4 regions of the Streptomyces sp. NPDC018026 genome follow, and region 4 is predicted to be linked to each of the others. Evidence: riboswitches for the same ligand, from Rfam matches in the RefSeq annotation. Region 4 holds a riboswitch; each other region holds the start of a gene.
What was found. A riboswitch is a leader RNA that binds a small molecule or an ion and turns the genes downstream of it on or off. The one in region 4 is predicted to bind cyclic di-AMP.
Positions count from the first base shown of each region.

Region 1: it holds a riboswitch for cyclic di-AMP, as region 4 does, so the genes downstream of both, ACH4D3_RS26120 (M23 family metallopeptidase) here and ACH4D3_RS16670 (NlpC/P60 family protein) in region 4, are expected to answer to the same signal.
Region 2: it holds a riboswitch for cyclic di-AMP, as region 4 does, so the genes downstream of both, ACH4D3_RS04665 (peptidoglycan DD-metalloendopeptidase family protein) here and ACH4D3_RS16670 (NlpC/P60 family protein) in region 4, are expected to answer to the same signal.
Region 3: it holds a riboswitch for cyclic di-AMP, as region 4 does, so the genes downstream of both, ACH4D3_RS15635 (transglycosylase SLT domain-containing protein) here and ACH4D3_RS16670 (NlpC/P60 family protein) in region 4, are expected to answer to the same signal.

Region 1 covers NZ_JBIRFY010000009.1:21,297-25,499, reverse strand. Annotated here, with positions in the region: gene ACH4D3_RS26125 (PP2C family protein-serine/threonine phosphatase) at 77-1,303, shown strand; cyclic di-AMP (ydaO/yuaA leader) riboswitch at 1,528-1,683, shown strand; gene ACH4D3_RS26120 (M23 family metallopeptidase) at 1,695-2,741, shown strand; gene ACH4D3_RS26115 (aldo/keto reductase) at 2,879-3,823, shown strand; gene ACH4D3_RS26110 (PrsW family intramembrane metalloprotease) at 3,851-4,203, opposite strand, start outside.
Region 2 covers NZ_JBIRFY010000001.1:1,141,108-1,145,310, reverse strand. Annotated here, with positions in the region: gene ACH4D3_RS04675 (TetR/AcrR family transcriptional regulator) at 1-515, shown strand, start outside; gene ACH4D3_RS04670 (SGNH/GDSL hydrolase family protein) at 581-1,366, opposite strand; gene ACH4D3_RS04665 (peptidoglycan DD-metalloendopeptidase family protein) at 1,588-2,541, opposite strand; cyclic di-AMP (ydaO/yuaA leader) riboswitch at 2,546-2,703, opposite strand; gene ACH4D3_RS04660 (tyrosine-protein phosphatase) at 3,129-3,926, shown strand; gene ACH4D3_RS04655 (DUF6126 family protein) at 3,947-4,066, opposite strand; gene ACH4D3_RS04650 (helix-turn-helix domain-containing protein) at 4,063-4,203, opposite strand, start outside.
Region 3 covers NZ_JBIRFY010000004.1:347,680-351,882, forward strand. Annotated here, with positions in the region: gene fahA (fumarylacetoacetase) at 1-175, opposite strand, end outside; gene ACH4D3_RS15630 (HAD family hydrolase) at 582-1,391, shown strand; gene ACH4D3_RS15635 (transglycosylase SLT domain-containing protein) at 1,415-1,906, opposite strand; cyclic di-AMP (ydaO/yuaA leader) riboswitch at 1,911-2,114, opposite strand; gene ACH4D3_RS15640 (polyprenyl synthetase family protein) at 2,726-3,736, shown strand; gene ACH4D3_RS15645 (outer membrane lipoprotein carrier protein LolA) at 4,005-4,203, shown strand, end outside.
Region 4 covers NZ_JBIRFY010000004.1:547,618-551,820, forward strand. Annotated here, with positions in the region: gene ACH4D3_RS16660 (hypothetical protein) at 1-203, shown strand, start outside; gene ACH4D3_RS16665 (tellurite resistance/C4-dicarboxylate transporter family protein) at 181-1,197, opposite strand; gene ACH4D3_RS16670 (NlpC/P60 family protein) at 1,224-2,420, opposite strand; cyclic di-AMP (ydaO/yuaA leader) riboswitch at 2,427-2,605, opposite strand; gene pcrA (DNA helicase PcrA) at 2,860-4,203, shown strand, end outside.

The DNA.
Region 1 (4,203 bases), on a different contig from region 4:
CGGAACCCTGGAGTGCGGGACGGCAAGCGGCGCGGACGCGCGGGGCGGCGGGAGACGAGTGGTGCGGCCAGGTGACGTGGACGACGAGGGAGCGGCCGCCAGAGCCGGTGGCCGGCTCCCCGGCGATCCCGTGCCCGACCCGGGTCTCGGGCTCGGCGACGAGGCGCTGCCCGTGCCGCCCTCCGGGCCACCGCCAGTCCGGCGGACCGGGTACGGGCGGGCCTTCGTGCACGCGCTCCCCGTGCTGCTGATCGTCGTCGCCATCCTGTACGACATCTTCACCCCGAGATACTTCACCGCCGGACCCCTCTACACGGCCGCGCCCCTGATCGCCGCCCCGCTCTACTCGCGGCGCGGCACGGCGCTCACCGGCGTCGCCGTGGTCGCCGCGGTCATCGGGCTGCAGCTCGGCAAGGGCGTCATCCACTACGTCGACTCCCTCACCGAGCTGATCACCATCGCCACGGTCGCCGTACTCGCCGTCCTCGTGAACGGCATGGTCCGCCGCAGCAGCGAGCGCCTCGTCTCCGTCCGTGAGATCGCCGAGGCCGCCCAGCGCGCCGTCCTGCCCGAACCCGCCGAGCGGATCGCGGGCTTCGAGATCGCCGTCTGCTACGAGGCCGCGCAGGCCGACGCCTTCATCGGCGGCGACCTGTACGCGGTGCAGGACAGCGCCCGCGGCGTCCGGCTCATCGTCGGGGACGTGCGCGGCAAGGGCATGGGTGCGGTGGCCGCCGTCGCCGTCGTGATCGGCGCGTTCCGGGAGGCGGCCGAGCAGGAGGCGACGCTGGAGGCGGTGGCACAGCGCCTGGAGCGGGCGCTGGCGCGCGAGGGCACCCGACGCGACGGACTGGACGCCTTCGAGGGCTTCACCACCGCCGTCCTCGCCGAACTCCCGCACGGCGGCGGCACCGTCCGCATCGTCAACCGCGGCCATCCGCCGCCCCTGCTGCTCTACGCCGACGGCACCCTCGGCCCGCTGCCCGCCCACGAGTCGGCGCTGCCGCTCGGCATGGGCGAGCTGGGAGTGTGGCCCGACCGGGCGGAGGAGGCCCCCTTCCCCGGCGGGGCCACACTGCTGCTCTACACCGACGGGCTGACCGAAGCCCGGGACGCGAAGGGCGAGTTCTACGATCCGCAGGCGCGGCTGACCGGCCGCGTCTTCCCGCATCCGGCGACCCTGCTCGCCACCCTCGCCGAGGACGTGCGCCGGCACTCCGGGGGCGGCATGGCGGACGACATGGCACTGCTCGCCGTCCGGCGCCCCCGGCGCGGTGATCATGATCATTGTCACGAGCCGTGACAGCGCGACCCCCCTCCGCATAACAACTGATACACCGTCAGAAGAAACTGGCGCGAGAGGGAATACCGAGGCCGGGTCAACTCGCCCGGTTTTCACCGGTCGTGAGGCGTACGTCCCGGCCGTATTCGGTAATGATCAAGAGGAACGGCTTGGAATCGGAGCCTCGCGTCTATTAACGTTCGATAACGCAGCGCGGTCGTCCCAGCCGTCACAGAAGGCGGCTCCGTGCGCACGCGCCGAATCCCGCAAGGGAACCGGGGAACCACCACATTGGGGTGAATCGGGCGTATGCCGCCGTGGAAAACGGTCGGCAGACACCCGTAGGAGACCTTCCTGCTCCGAACCCGTCAGCTAACCCGGTAGGCGAAAGGAAGGAAAGGAGTACGCCCACGTGGCGTCCAACCGGCCTGCCCCCGAGGCCCCGTCCGCGCCCAGTGGGCACGGCACCGACACCTTCGGCTACGACGGCTACCGCACCGAAGAGGGCCCCTGGGAGGAGTGGAATCCCACCGCGGAATCCATCCGCCCCGTACGCGGCCGGCACCGCGTGGCCAAGCAGCGCGGCGGACTCGCCCGCAGCTCCACCGTCCTCGGCGTCGGTGTCATAGCCGCCGTCGGAGCGGGCGGCATGGCCAGCGCGCAGACCGGCAAGCCCCCGGTGTCCATCTCCATGCCGGACCTGCCGAACGTCGGCTCGCTCATGCCCGGGAGCGACGACGAGGCGCCGGAGCCCGAGGGTTCCGCCACCCCGCTCAGCGGCATCACCCAGGCCGTCGCCGCCGACAGCGCGGAGGGCGCCGACACCACCGGCGCCGGCGAGTCGCTGCGGGCCCGGATCATGGCGCAGGCCGAGCAGCAGCAGGCGCAGGTCGAGACCAAGGCCGCCGAAGAAGCCGCCGCCGCGGCCGAGAAGAAGGCCGCGGAAGCCGCCGCCAAGGCGGAGAAGGAGGCCGAGGAGAAGGCCGCCGCCGCCAAGAAGAAGGCGGAGGAGGAGGCCGCGAAGAAGGCCGAGGCCGAGCGGCTCGCGAAGCTGGCCAAGCAGTTCACGCTGCCGACCTCCTCGTACACGATCTCCTCCACGTTCAACCAGGCCGGCTCCCTCTGGGCCTCCGGCCACCACACCGGCCTCGACTTCGCCGCCCCCACGGGCACGCTGCTCAAGGCGGTGCACAGCGGCACCATCACGTCGGCCGGCTGGGACGGGTCGTACGGCTACAAGACCGTGCTCACCCTCGACGACGGCACCGAGCTCTGGTACGCGCACCAGTCCTCCATCAACGTCAGCGTCGGCCAGCAGGTCACCACCGGTGACGTCATCGGCCGCGTCGGCGCCACCGGCAACGTCACCGGCGCCCACCTCCACCTCGAGGTCCACACCGACGGCGGCAGCGGCATCGACCCGATGGCCTGGCTGCAGAGCAAGGGGCTCACCCCCTGATCCGCCCCGCCCCCGACGCACCCCGCTGAACCCCGGCGGTCCTGACGGCGACCCCCCGACGTCAGGGCTGCCGGTTCGCGGGAAATTTTGCCCGCCTGCCAGAATCGCCCGCTCCGGCGCGGTCGTTGAGTCCCTACATGACTTCTCTGCGCAAGCTCGGCTCCTCCGACCTGGCGGTCTTCCCCCTCGCCCTCGGCGGCAACGTCTTCGGCTGGACCGCCGACCGGGACCGGTCCTTCGCCGTCCTGGACGCCTACACGGCGGCCGGCGGCAACTTCGTCGACACCGCCGACTCCTACTCCGCCTGGGTCGACGGCAACAGCGGCGGCGAGTCCGAGACCGTCCTCGGCCAGTGGTTCGCGGCCCGCGGCAACCGTGACGACGTCGTCCTCGCCACCAAGGTCAGCCAGCACCCCGAGTACCCGGGCCTGTCCGCCGCGAACATCAGGGCCGCGGCCGACGCCTCGCTGCGCCGCCTGGGCACCGATCACATCGACCTGTACTACACCCACTTCGACAAGCCCGAGGTGCCGGTCGAGGAGATCGTCGGCGCGCTCGACGCGCTGGTGAAGGCCGGAAAGGTGCGGCACATCGCCGCCTCCAACATCTCCGCCGAGCGGCTCGCGGCGTCCCTGGAGTTCTCCGACCGCGAGGGCCTCGCCCGGTACGTCGCCCTCCAGCCGCACTACAACCTGGTCTCCCGCGACACGTACGAGGGCGAACTGCGCGACCTCGCCGAGCAGGCCGGTCTCGCCGCCGTGCCGTACTACGCCCTCGCGTCCGGTTTCCTCACCGGCAAGTACCGGCCCGGCACGGAGGTGGACAGCCCGCGGGCGGGCGGTGCGGCCAAGCACCTGGAGACCGAGCGGGGCCGCCGGGTGCTGGCCGCCCTGGACGAGATCGCCGCGGCCCACGACGCTCCCGTCGCCACCGTCGCCCTCGCCTGGCTGGCCGCCCGGCCGACGGTGGCGGCGCCGATCGCCTCCGCGCGCACGGTGGAGCAGCTCCCGGCGCTGCTGGGCGTGGCCGAACTGAGCCTGACGGAGGACGAGGTGGGGAGGCTGACCCGGGCGTCCGCCTGAGCGGGCGCGGCGCGTCGCGTCGCGGATCTACGGCCGGTGCGGGCCGGGCGTAGGTCCGTACGGGTGGTACGGCGGCAGGTACGGGTTGTGCGGGGCCTGTGTGGCGTAGGGGGCCTGCGCAGCGTAAGGACCGGGTGCGGTGCGGGGGCCGTACGCGCCGTACGCGCCGTGTGTGCCGTGCGTGCCGCCGTACGGATACGCCCACGGCGGCATCGGTATCGGCACCGGCGGTGGGGCGGTGGCGCGGGCCGCGTGGTCCAGGGCCGGGCGGGCGAGGTCCCGCAGGTGCCACAGGACGTCCAGCAGTGCCCGCTCCCGTACGGCGAAGTCGGCGCCCGCCCTGCCCCGGCGGCCCCGCTGCCGCAGGAACGCCACCGAGG
Region 2 (4,203 bases), on a different contig from region 4:
CCGCGGCGCTCGGCGTCAGCAACGCCCTGGTGCTCTATCACTTCTCCACGAAGGAGCGCCTGGTCGCCGCCGCGTTCACGCATGCCGCCGAGGACGACCTGGCCCATCTGCGGGGGCTGCTCGCCCGTCGTACGTCGGCGCTGCGCCGTCTGCGGGCGGCCGTGCGGTGGTACGCGCCGACCGGGCCGGCCAAGGGCTGGCGGCTGTGGATCGAGGGCTGGGCGGCGGCGCCGCGCGAGCCCGCGCTGCGGGAGGTCACGCGCGAGCTGGACCGCCAGTGGAAGGCGGCGATCGCCGGGGTCATCGCCGAGGGGGTGGCCGCCGGTGAGTTCTCCTGTCCCGAGCCGGACGCCGCGGCCCTGCGGCTGACCGCGTTGCTGGACGGGCTGGCGGTGCAGCTCACCTCGTACACGGGCACGGTCTCGCGGGCCCGGGCGCAGGAGTGGGTGGACGACGCCCTTGCCCGGGAACTGGGCCTGGAGCGGGCGGCGTTGACAGCGACGACGCGGCGTTAGCGCCCGCCGGGACACCGGCCCCGCCGGTGCACCGCCCCCGCGCCGGGACAGCACCGGCCGTCGCGTCAGGCCACCGAGGCGATCCGCGTCTTGATGTCGTCCGGCGACAGCGTCCCCTTGGCCGTCACGTGGTCGCCCGACGACTCGCCCCGCAGCCGGCGCCCGATCCACGGCACCAGGTACTCGCGCGCCCAGTGCACGTCGTCGCGCCGTACGTCGAGCGTGCCGCGCGGCGGCAGGGGCGACCAGGGCTGGTCCGGGTCGGCCGGGACGCGCAGGCCCAGGGCCTGCCCCGCGCGCAGCGCCACCCGGGTGTGCCCCTCCGGCGACAGGTGCAGCCGGTCGGCGTCCCACGCCCTGCGGTCCTGGACGCTCCGCAGCGACCACAGGTCGAGCACCGGGCAGCCGTAGCGGTCGGCGATGGCGCGGACGTGCCCGTTGTACGTGGCGATCTTGCCGCGCAGGTGCTTGAGGACGGGCACCCCGCGGGTGTCGAACCCGGTGGTCACCAGGACGGTTCCGGCCGCGGCGGTCAGCGCGGCCACCGCCAGCTCGAACCGCTCGGCGACCTCGTCGGGATCGGTGCCGGGCCGCAGGATGTCGTTGCCGCCGGCCGCGAACGAGACGAGGTCCGGCGCGAGTCCGACGACCCGCGGGAGCTGTTCCGCCACGATCTGGTCGAGGAGCCTGCCGCGCACGGCGAGGTTCGTGTACGTGAAGTCGCCCTCGGGGCGCCGGTCCGCGAGCAGTACGGCGAGCCGGTCGGCCCAGCCGACGAACGCCCCGTCGGGGCCGTGGTCGCCGACGCCCTCGGTGAAGCTGTCCCCCACCGCCACGTACGACCCGATCACTGCTCTGCTGTCACTCTTCGAATCGTCTGCCACATCGGCCCATGATTCACCCTGGAATGTGACCTACGCGACCGTAGGAAGGGATTGACGGGCGGTGAGAAAGGCCACGCCTAAAGTATTCGTCAATTCCGGAATACGCCGGGTCCGGACACACCGAAGGCCGGACCCGGGGATCGGGGTCCGGCCTTCGGGGCGCGGAGGCCGCGCGGCGGAACCGGTCGTCAGACGGAGACGCCGTGCGAGCGCAGGAACGCCAGCGGGTCGATGTCCGAGCCGTAGTCCGGCGTGGTGCGGATCTCGAAGTGCAGGTGCGGGCCGGTCACGTTGCCGGTGGCACCCGAGAGGCCGACCTGCTGACCCGCCGTCACCGACTGACCGGCGGAGACGGAGAGCGAGGAGAGGTGGGCGTACTGGGCGTAGTGGCCGTCGGCGAGCTGGATGACGACCTGGTTGCCGTACGCGCCGCCCCAGCCGGCGGAGACGACGGTGCCCGCGCCGACGGCCTTGAGGGAGGTGCCGGTCGGGACGACGAAGTCGGTGCCGGTGTGGTAGCCGCTGGACCACATGCTGCCGGACTGGTGGTACGGGGTGCCGACGGTGCCGCCCGCGACGGGGGAGGTGTAGCCGCTGGTGGTGCCCGTGGACTGGCTGCCGGTGTCCGAGGAGGAGGCCTTCTCGGCATCCGTCGACTTCTCGGCCGGCTTCGCGGCGGCGGACTTCTCGACGGACTTCTCGGCAGGCTTCTCGGCGGACTTCTGCGCGGGCTTCTGCGACTGCGCGGAGGACGGCGCCGACGACTTGGCGGCCTGGCCGCCGATCGAGAGCTTGAGGCCGGGGTGGATCAGCGACGGGTCGGAACCGACGGCCTCGCGGTTGTCCGCGTAGAGCTTCTTCCAGCCGCCGTCGACGTCCTGCTCGTCGGCGATCTTCGAGAGGTAGTCGCCGCTCTTCACGGTGTAGGTGTGCGAGTCGGAGTTCTTCTCGGCGGCGGCCTTCTTGGCCGACGCCGGAACGGACTGCACGGCCTGCTCGGAAACGGAGTGCGCGGGGGCGGCGTTGGCGGCGGCGGCACCCATCAGCGGGAGCGCGAGCGCGGCGCCACCGGTCCCGGCGACGGCGATGGTGCGGGTCAGGCGCATGGCCCTGGTACGGCGGTGCTTACCCTTCGCGGGCATGGCGAATTCCTCTCCGGCGCCTGCGAGGTGAGCTGTCGGGTGCGGGCTGGAGATGCCCGGCCGCGCCGAAACGCGGCTTTACCCCAAGCCGTTCCGGGAACCGGAACAGGCAGTTCTACCTGTGGGTCCCCCGCTCCTGCCGTGTACGGGTGGTCGATGAGTGCGGGCTCCGGTCGGCGGCAGGATTAGGCGTCCGTCCGGATCGGTGGTGAACGTAAGGGACCAAGACGCACAGGGACAAGCGAGGGGTTGCCCCGACAGGTGTTCCGATTGATCCTTTACGGGAATATCCGGTAACCCTGCGTCGATTTCCACCGCGCGCTTTTACTTGAAGCCCCTTGAGAAACACTTGAATTACGTGAACATGACGGGCAACGCACGGTCACGGATATGACGCTGCTCACGCGCCTCTCATTCACCCTCCGCCATTTCAGGGCCACTTGTCATCAAGGCCGCCAATTCGGACAGAAGGCTCTTATTGGAGCGGAATATGCCTCGGGGCGCCATTTCGCGCACAGGTGATGCCGTATCGTCGGGTGGAGCCCGCCGGCGAGCAGCGGCGGCGGGGCGGAGTGGGAGGAGCCCCCGTGACGCAGCAGGTCCCGTCGACCGAACCCGAGCTGACCGGTGTGCGCAACTTCCGGGACGTGGGCGGACTGCCCACCGTGGACGGGCGGCGGGTGCGGCAGGGGGTGCTGTTCCGCAGCGGTCACCTGGCTCACGCCACCGGGGAGGACGCCGCGTTCCTGGCCTCGCTGGGCCTGCACACGATCTTCGACTTCCGCAACGCGGCCGACCAGAAGCTGGAGGGCCCGGACGTCGACCTGCCGGGCGTGCGCAATGTGAACCTGCCGCTGAGCGACCCGGCCGACGGCGCCGAGTTCTGGAAGATGGTCCGCGACGGCGACCTCGACCAGCTGCGCGGGATCCTGGCCGACGGCAGGGCCGCGGACCGGATGATCGCCTCCTACCGCGCGATCGTCACGGAGCGCACCGCGGAGCACTCCCGCATCCTGCACGCGCTCGCCGAGGACAGCGTCCCGGCCTTGATGCACTGCGCCGCCGGGAAGGACCGCGCGGGCCTGTCGATCGCCGTCACCCTGCTCGCCCTGGGTGTCGAGCGCGAGGCCGTCGTCGAGGACTACCTGAAGTCGAACGCCGCGCACCGCCGCTACAAGGTGCGCCGCAGCGGCTCCGCCGCCTCCGCCTACTCCCCCGAGGTCATGGAGCTGCTCGGTCCGCTGTTCGACGCGCGCGCCGAGTACCTGGCGGCGGCCTTCGAGACCGTCGAGGAGACGTGGGGCGGCGTCGACGCCTACCTGGAGCAGGGCCTGCGGCTCACTCCCGGGACCCGGGAGCGGCTGCGCGAGCGGATGCTGGACTGAGCCACCCGCCCGTGGCGGCGCTACTTGGCGCCCACCTCGAACAGCAGGTAGAGGAAGCCGCCGAAGACGTGCCCCAGGGCGATGTAGATGACCAGCCGCACCCACAGGGCGCGCGGGAACTTCTCCTGCATGGTGCTCATGGCGTCTCTCCAGGGGTCGGGCCGAGGCACAGGGCGGCCGTCGGGCTCTGCAGCAGGGTGTGGACGAACAGCAGCTCGACCCCGTCGGGGTCCTGCGCGGCGATCCGGTGCGGGGTCATCGAGTCGAAGTGGGCGCT
Region 3 (4,203 bases), 200 kb from region 4:
CCGCGTACGGCGAGCCGAGCGCGTGGGCCGCCGCCCCCGCGTCGAGGACGTGGTCGCCCAGCCGGACACCCACCGTCCGGTCCGCCCGGTCGGCCGAGCCGGGGATCGAGAACACGCCGTACGGAAGGTTGTGCGGGCCGAAGGGGTCGCCCTCGGGGACATCGAAGGGGGGCATCGGGTGCTGCCTCGCTTTCGTGCTCGCCATGTGCGCCGTGCGCGCCGTGTGTGCCGTTGTGTCACGTGATCGGGGTGCGTCACGTGACACACGCGGTCGGCCACACGTTACGGGTGACGTGCCGCTCTTGGGCAGTACCGCCGAAGGCGGCGGCGCCCGGTCCGGGTTCGGAGACGGAAGACGCCGCCGGGAGCGCCCGGAGGGCAGGTGGTGTGCCCTGCCGCTGCCAACCCGGTGCACAGGCCTTGAATCGGCTTTAGCCGATGATGTGTCAGGTTTCGGACATCATCGGACATCATCGGGCGTCGTCTTGCAACGCCGTGCGGGTTCGAGCGCACTCGCTACGCCCTCGTTCGGAAGCGGTCACGGGTGAGTCGGACGGGTGCGGTGTCCGTATTCTCTGATCATGGACCGCACCGCGTATTCACTCGTCGCCACCGACCTGGACGGCACGCTGCTCCGAGGCGACGACACCGTCTCCGACCGGTCGCTGGCCGCGCTGGCGCGGGTCGCCGGGGCCGGTGCGCGGCACCTGGTGGTGACGGGGCGGCCGGCACCCCGGGTGCGCTCCCTGCTCGACCGGCTCGGCTGCACGGGGCTCGCGGTGTGCGGACAGGGCGCGCAGGTGTACGACGCCGGCGCGCACCGGATGCTGTGGTCGGTCACCCTGGACCGGGAGCTGGCCGAGACCGCGCTCGGCAAGATCGAGGCCGAGGTGGGCCAGGTGCACGCGGCCGTGGACCAGGACGGCGTCGACGGGCTGACGCTCATCGAGCCGGGCTACCTGATGCCCCACCCGACGCTGCCCGCGGTGCGTGTCGAGCGGCGTGCCCAGCTGTGGTCCACGCCGATCAGCAAGGTGCTGCTGCGCCACCCCGACCTGACCGACGACGAACTGGCGGCGACGGCTCGCGCGGTGGTCGGCTCCCTCGCGACGGTCACCATGTCGGGGCCCGGCACGGTGGAGCTCCAGCCCTGCGGCATCACCAAGGCCACCGGTCTGGCGCTGGCCGCCGAGCACCTGGGTCTGGAGCGGCGGCGGACGATCGCCTTCGGGGACATGCCCAACGACATCCCGATGTTCCAGTGGGCGGCCCACGGTGTCGCCATGGCCGGCGCCCACCCCGAACTCAAGGCGGTGGCCGACGAGGTCACCACGACGAACGAGGACGACGGCGTGGCCGTCGTCCTCGAGCGGATCTTCGGTACCTCTTAGGCGAGGTTCAGGCGGTGTACGGCTCAGTAGGCGCTGAAGACGTTGTCCATCGAGCCGTAGCGGTCGGCCGCGTAGTTGCAGGCGGCGGTGATGTTGGCGACCGGGTCGTACGGGTCCCAGGAGGTGCCCTCGACGTGGTAAGCCTGGAAGGTCGGGTCGATCACCTGGAGCAGACCCTTGGACGGGGTGCCGTTGATGGCGTTGATGTCCCAGTTGTTGATGGCGAGCGGGTTGCCGGAGGACTCACGCATGATGTTGCGGTGAATGCCCTCGTAGGTCCCGGGGATGCCGTGCTGGGCCATGATGTCGAGCGACTCGCGGATCCAGCCGTCGAGGTTGTCCGGGTAGGCCGTGGCCGCCGTGGTGGCGGTCGTGGCGGCGGCCGGGGTGGCCGCGGAAGCGGTGGTGGCGCCGATGAGCGGCAGCGCGAGCACCGCGGCACCGGTGCCGGCCACGGCGAGCTTGCGGGCGAGGCGGCTGGTGCGGGCGGGTCGGTTCTGACCGTTGGCAGACATGCGGTGTCCCTCTCCTTACGCCTACGAGGTGAGCTGTCGGGTTCGGGCGGGGAGGTGCCCGGCCGTGCCCTGACGGGTACGGCTTCACCCCGAGCCGCTCCGGTGGTGACCGGTGCGGCGACTTACCTGGGTCCCCCGCTCCTGCCGGCGAGTTTGTTGGGTGGATGACTGTGCGACGGGCGGTGGCAGGATTCGGCGTCCACCCGACAGGCCGGGAACGTATGCGAGAGCACATGTCCGGAACAAGTGCAGGAATCACCCAACATGCCTGTTGACCTTGGTCTGAGGCGTTTGAGGCTCTTGATCCTTTGCTGCTGCCAATCCCCAACTGGCTTGCGGGGCAAAGGGAGGGCACAGGTTCCGCCGGGGTTGCCTGTGGGTTGCGCGGAGTGAGCCAACTCACTGACTTCAACAAGCACGGCAAATGGGGCATTAACCCCAACTGGGAGCCAACCGGCCGCGGGTGGGGACGGCTTCGGGTGTCGAGCGGGAGGACGCGGGCAGCGGGGGAGGGGTGGGCGTGTCGATCGGGTGACGTTCTCGAAGTGCGGGCCGTTGGGAGGAGTGATGGGATCTTCGGTGGCTGCTCCGGCCCGTTCGCCCTCCGGCTCCGGCTCGTCCCCTCTGGCGATATCAATCAAAATCTGCTCATATCACCTGATCAAAAACATACCGTTCATGATCCGATACCGACCAGCCTGTAACGGTGGGCGCTAGCGGTGATCGAAACGTGACCGGATACGCTGACTTGAGTGGTGGCAGCGACCTATCGACAAACCAGGTAATCGCCAGTAGACACCAGCAGACAGGAGACCCCTCGTGACCGTCGTCGGGCCGTTCGGGCTGAGCGTGCGGGACCAGGCTCTGGAAGCCGATGTCCAGGCCGGATTGGTTGCTGTCGAGGAAGGGTTGCTTGAGGCAACCAAAAGCGAGGTGCCGTTCATCACGGAGGCCGCCCAGCACCTGGTGCGGGCCGGCGGGAAACGGTTCCGGCCGCTGCTGGTGATGCTCTCGGCCCAGTTCGGAGACCCCTACGCCCCCGGGATCGTGCCCTCGGCCGTGGTCGTGGAGCTGACCCACCTCGCCACGCTCTACCACGACGACGTGATGGACGAGGCCGCCGTGCGGCGCGGGGTGCCCAGTGCGAACACCCGCTGGGACAACTCGGTCGCGGTCCTCACCGGTGACTTCCTGTTCGCCCGCGCCTCCCAGATCCTCGCCGACCTCGGCCCCGAGGCGGTCCGGGTCCAGGCCCTCGCCTTCGAACGGCTGGTCACCGGTCAGATCCTGGAGACGGCCGGCCCGCAGGACGGCCGCGACCCGGTCGACCACTACCTGGACGTGCTGGGCGGCAAGACGGGCTCCCTGGTGGCGGTCTCGTGCCGGTTCGGCGCGATGATGTCCGGCGCCGACGAGACGGTGGTGGACGTCCTCACCCAGTACGGCGAGCGGCTCGGCGTCGCCTTCCAGCTCGCGGACGACGTCCTGGACATCGCCTCCGACTCCGACGAGTCCGGCAAGACGCCCGGCACGGACCTGCGCGAGGGCATCCCCACCCTGCCCGTACTGCGGCTGCGCGAGCGGGCGGCCCGGCTGGGTCTCGCCGAGGACATCGCGCTGTGCGAGCTGCTCGACTCCGACCTGAGCGACGACGCGCGGCACGCCGAGGCGCTGCGCCTGCTGCGCGCCCACCCCGCGCTGGAGCAGGCCCGCCGGGACACCGTCCGGTACGCGGAGGAGGCCCGGGCGGCGCTGGCCCCGCTGCGGGAGTGCGACGCGAAGGCCGCGCTGGTGGAGCTGTGCGACGCCGTGGTCCACCGGGCCGGCTGACCGCCGCCGGACCGCCGCCCGCGGTCCGTCGCCGCCTCGTGGTCCCCGCCGGCCCCTACGGGGCGGGGGAGCCGGTACCCCTGAGTGTCATCCCGCAGGAGTAGGCGGAGTTGAGCCCGCGGTCTGACGCCTGTGCGCCGGGGATTTGGTCAGATGGACACCACGGAAAAACACCAATCCTCACCGATTCGGGTGAGAATGGCGGCTCACGGGTGAACGAGTGCGAGGTCGTGAGACAGCCGCCGCCGACGACGGAGGTAGGGCACACATGGCACCGATCGATTCCGACGACAACACGACCGCCGGGGAGGGCGAGGAGCTGCGGGCCGGACGGCGCAAGGCCGCGCGGTACGTCGTCCCGGTCGCGGTGATGGGAGTGGCGGCCGCGACGATCGGGCTCGTCCCCGCGCTCGCCGACTCCGGCGACCCCGACCTGCCGAAGGTCACGGCGGAGCAGCTCATCGAGA
Region 4 (4,203 bases):
CCGGTGCCGTCCTGATCGGCCTCAACCAGGCCCAGGACTACTCCGTGGACAACGTCAAGATGGGCGTGAAGCTCGCCGTACTGATCGTGATCCTCGGCCTGGTCTACGTGAAGCGCGACGAGGAGAAGGTGGAGAAGCCGCTGTTCGGCCTGGTGGGCGGGCTGACCCTGGTGAACGTCTTCATCGCGGTGCTGTGGACCTGACCGCAGCCCCGGAGCCCGCCGCCGCGGACCGCAGCCCGGAGCGGGCCTGCAGGACCGCTCCCGCCGCGACCGCCAGCCACCCGGCCACCGCGATCCACAGCAGCGCCCGGCCGGGCGCGTCCAGCCAGGGGACGTCGACGACGGCGGACACCGACAGGGTCGCCGCCGCCGTCATGCCGAGCGGGAAGACGGTCGACCAGCGACGCACGTCGTAGCGCAGGCGGGGCCAGGCGATCTCGGCGGCCAGGAGCACGGCGTACCAGGCGAGGTCGAGCGTGAGCAGGAAGACGGTCACGTCGTGCAGGACGGCCTGGTCGTCGGCGTTCCACAGGTACATGCCGGTCCCGGCCGCCGCGAGCAGCTTGGCACCGGCGAGCGCCGAGATGGCGAGCGCGCCGCCCGCCACCCAGTGGTCCCCGGAACCCCGGGCCACCTGCCGCAGGTCGAAGCGGAACAGCGCGATCAGGTAGAGCACGATGCCCAGCCAGAACGGCACCAGCGCCGCGTGCGCCAGCCACGGCGTCGAGGTGGCCGCGGCCAGCGTGGCGGCGAGCACGGTGAGCCCCTCCGTGGCCACGCAGCCCAGGAACACCGCCCCGGGCATCCTCCGCCCCCAGTGCTGTACGACCAGGTACAGCAGCCACGGCCACAGCAGGGCCGCCAGCGCCAGCAGCACCGCCGCCAGGAGCGTCCAGCCGAGCAGGGAGAAACGGGTGCCGAGCACGGTCGTCGCGGCGACCGCGGTGAGCGCCCCCGGCGTCCCGGCCCGCTTCACCCACTGGGCGTGGTCGGCCAGCAGCAGGTAGACGAAGTTCGCCGCCAGTATCAGCCAGGCGGCGCAGGCCAGGGCGAGGGCGATCCGCGACAGGACCTCGCGGCCCGTCAGATGGAGGGCGACCGACACGATGCCGGTCGCCATCACCGCGGCCCCGGCCGCCGGTGGACGCTGCGCCCACCAGGTGCGCAGCGCGGAGGGATGGGTGGCCGATGACATGCGCCCGATGCTAAGTACCTCGCCGATCAGGCCGGGCGCACCACGCTGTAGATCGAGGACTCGCCGTCGTAGAAGATCGACTCCTCGCGGACGTACGCGCCCGGCTTCGGGGCGTGGATCATCATGCCGTCGCCGATGTACAGGCCGACGTGGCTGATGTCGTCGTAGAAGAAGACCAGGTCACCGGGTTGCGCCTGGGAGACGGAGACGGTCGTGCCGGCGTTGACCTGGTCGTAGGTGACGCGCGGCAGCGTCACGCCGGCGGCCTTCCAGGCGGCCTGGGTGAGGCCCGAGCAGTCGTAGGAGTCGGGGCCGGTGGCGCCCCAGACGTACGGCTTGCCGATCTGGGCGCGGGCGAAGGCGATCGCCTTGTCGGCCTTGGTGCCGGTCGAGGTGTCGGGCGTCGACGAGCCCGAGGAGTCCGACGAACCGGTGCCGTCGGAGGTCCCCGAGGACCCGGAGCCGCTCTCCTGCTGCCGGGCGGCCTCCTCCCGCCGCTCGCGCTCCGCCTCCTCCTGCGCCGCCTGCTGCTTCGCCAGCTCGGCGGCCTTGCGGGCGGCCTCCTGCTGCTTCTTCTTCTCGATCGCCGCCAGCCGGGCCTTCTCCTCGGCGGTCAGCTCCGAGAGCAGCTCCCGCGCGGTGGCCAGCTTCTTCTGGACGGTCGACTTGGCCGTCTTGAGGTCGGTCTGCGAGTCGGTGAGCGTTTCGAGGCTCTCGGTGGCCTCCCGGCGCTTCTCCATCGTCTCGGACTGCTGGGTGACGTAGTCGTCGACGGCGGTCTTCTGCCGGCCGGTGAGCCGGTTCATCAGCTGGTTCTGGTCGAAGTAGTCCTGCGGCGAGTCCGCGAGTAGCAGCGTCGCGGTCTCCGGGACCGAGGCGCCCGTGCGGTACTGGGCGGAGGCGAAGGAACCCAGCTCCTCGCGCGCGTCGTTGAGTTTCTGGGTGCGCCGGGCGACGTCGTCGAGGAGACCGTCGACCTTCTTGCGCTGCTTGGAGGTCTTCTCCTTGGCCGCGTTGTACTTCTCGGTCGCCGACCCGGCCTGGCGGTAGAGGTCGTCGACCTTCTTCTCGACCTCCTCCAGGGTCGGCCGGTCGTCCGACGGCGTGGCCTGGGCCGTCTGGGACAGCAGGGCGACGGAGGTGAGGGCCGCGGTGGCGAGAGCCGGGGTCCGTATGCCCGCGACGCGGGGACCGGTGGGGCGCGACTTGCGGTGCGACGCCAAGGAGGCGACTCCTTCCAGTGCTCCGCCTACCGGGTTAGCTGTCGGGTTCGGGCGGTGGTTCGGAAGGGTTGCCCTACGGCGGACCGTCCTCGCGTGGAGGGCGGTGCGGCCGATTCACCCCAAGGTCTCGGTGGGTCCCCGGCTCCGGTGCCGTGCGGGCAGGCCGGACTCGGCGGAGGCCGCGCGGACCGGCGAGGTTCGCCGGAGGGGGTCGAGCGGCCTGCCCCGCACCGTAGCCAACTCGTGTGGCGGCTGTGAAGGTTGGTGGGTGATATGCCCGATACATTTTCGTGACCTTTCGTTCGGGCGCCCCCGGGTCGGTCACGAGCGTCACTCTTCGTGGTTCCGCTGGTCGCAGGGCGTGTCCGTGCCGGGGGGCGGTGGGCATTTTCCGGGGTGGCACCGGGTTGTCGGTGGGGCGCCCTAGACTCGGAGAGCGATGAGCAGCCTCTTTGACGACAGCTTCCTGGCGAGCCTCCAGACCCCCCGGGGTCACGAGGAGGAACCCCCGCCGCCGCCCGAGGACGAGCACGGACCGGAGCCGGTTCCGCACGATCTGTTCGGCGGGAAGTTCGACGCGCCTCCGGAGCGGGACACCCACTACCGGGACGGCGCCCCGCGCCCCGCCCTGGACGCCGCGGCCCTCCTGGAGGGGCTGAACGAGAACCAGAGGGCCGCCGTCGTCCACTCCGGCTCCCCGCTGCTCATCGTGGCCGGTGCGGGCTCCGGCAAGACCCGCGTGCTGACGCACCGCATCGCCCACCTCCTGGCCGAGCGGAGCGTCCACCCGGGCCAGATCCTCGCGATCACCTTCACCAACAAGGCCGCGGGCGAGATGAAGGAGCGCGTCGAGCAGCTCGTCGGCCCGCGCGCCAACGCGATGTGGGTGATGACCTTCCACAGCGCGTGCGTCCGCATCCTGCGCCGCGAGTCGAAGAAGCTCGGCTTCACCTCGTCGTTCTCGATCTACGACGCCGCCGACTCCAAGCGGCTCATGGCGCTGGTCTGCCGCGACCTGGACCTGGACCCGAAGAAGTTCCCGCCGAAGTCCTTCAGCGCCAAGATCTCGAACCTGAAGAACGAGCTGATCGACGAGGAGGACTTCGCCGGGCAGGCCGCCGACGGTTTCGAGAAGACCCTCGCCCAGGCCTACGCCATGTACCAGTCGCGGCTGCGCGAGGCGAACGCCCTCGACTTCGACGACCTGATCATGACGACGGTCAATCTGCTGCGCGCCTTCCCGGACGTCGCCGAGCACTACCGCCGCCGCTTCCGGCACGTCCTGGTCGACGAGTACCAGGACACCAACCACGCGCAGTACGCGCTGGTGCGGGAGCTGGTCGGCGTCCCCTCGGAGCACCCCGTCGACGTGCCGCCCGAGGCCGAGGTGCCGCCCGCCGAGCTGTGCGTGGTGGGCGACGCCGACCAGTCGATCTATGCCTTCCGCGGCGCCACCATCCGCAACATCCTCCAGTTCGAGGAGGACTACCCGGACGCGACGACGATCCTGCTGGAGCAGAACTACCGCTCCACGCAGACCATCCTCAGCGCCGCCAACGCGGTCATCGAGCGCAACGAGTCCCGCCGCCCCAAGAACCTGTGGACCAACCAGGGCAGCGGCGCGCAGATCACCGGGTACGTCGCCGACACCGAGCACGACGAGGCGCAGTTCGTCGCCGACGAGATAGACCGCCTCACCGACGCGGGCGAGGCCAAGGCCGGCGACGTCGCGGTCTTCTACCGGACCAACGCCCAGTCCCGTGTCTTCGAAGAGGTCTTCATC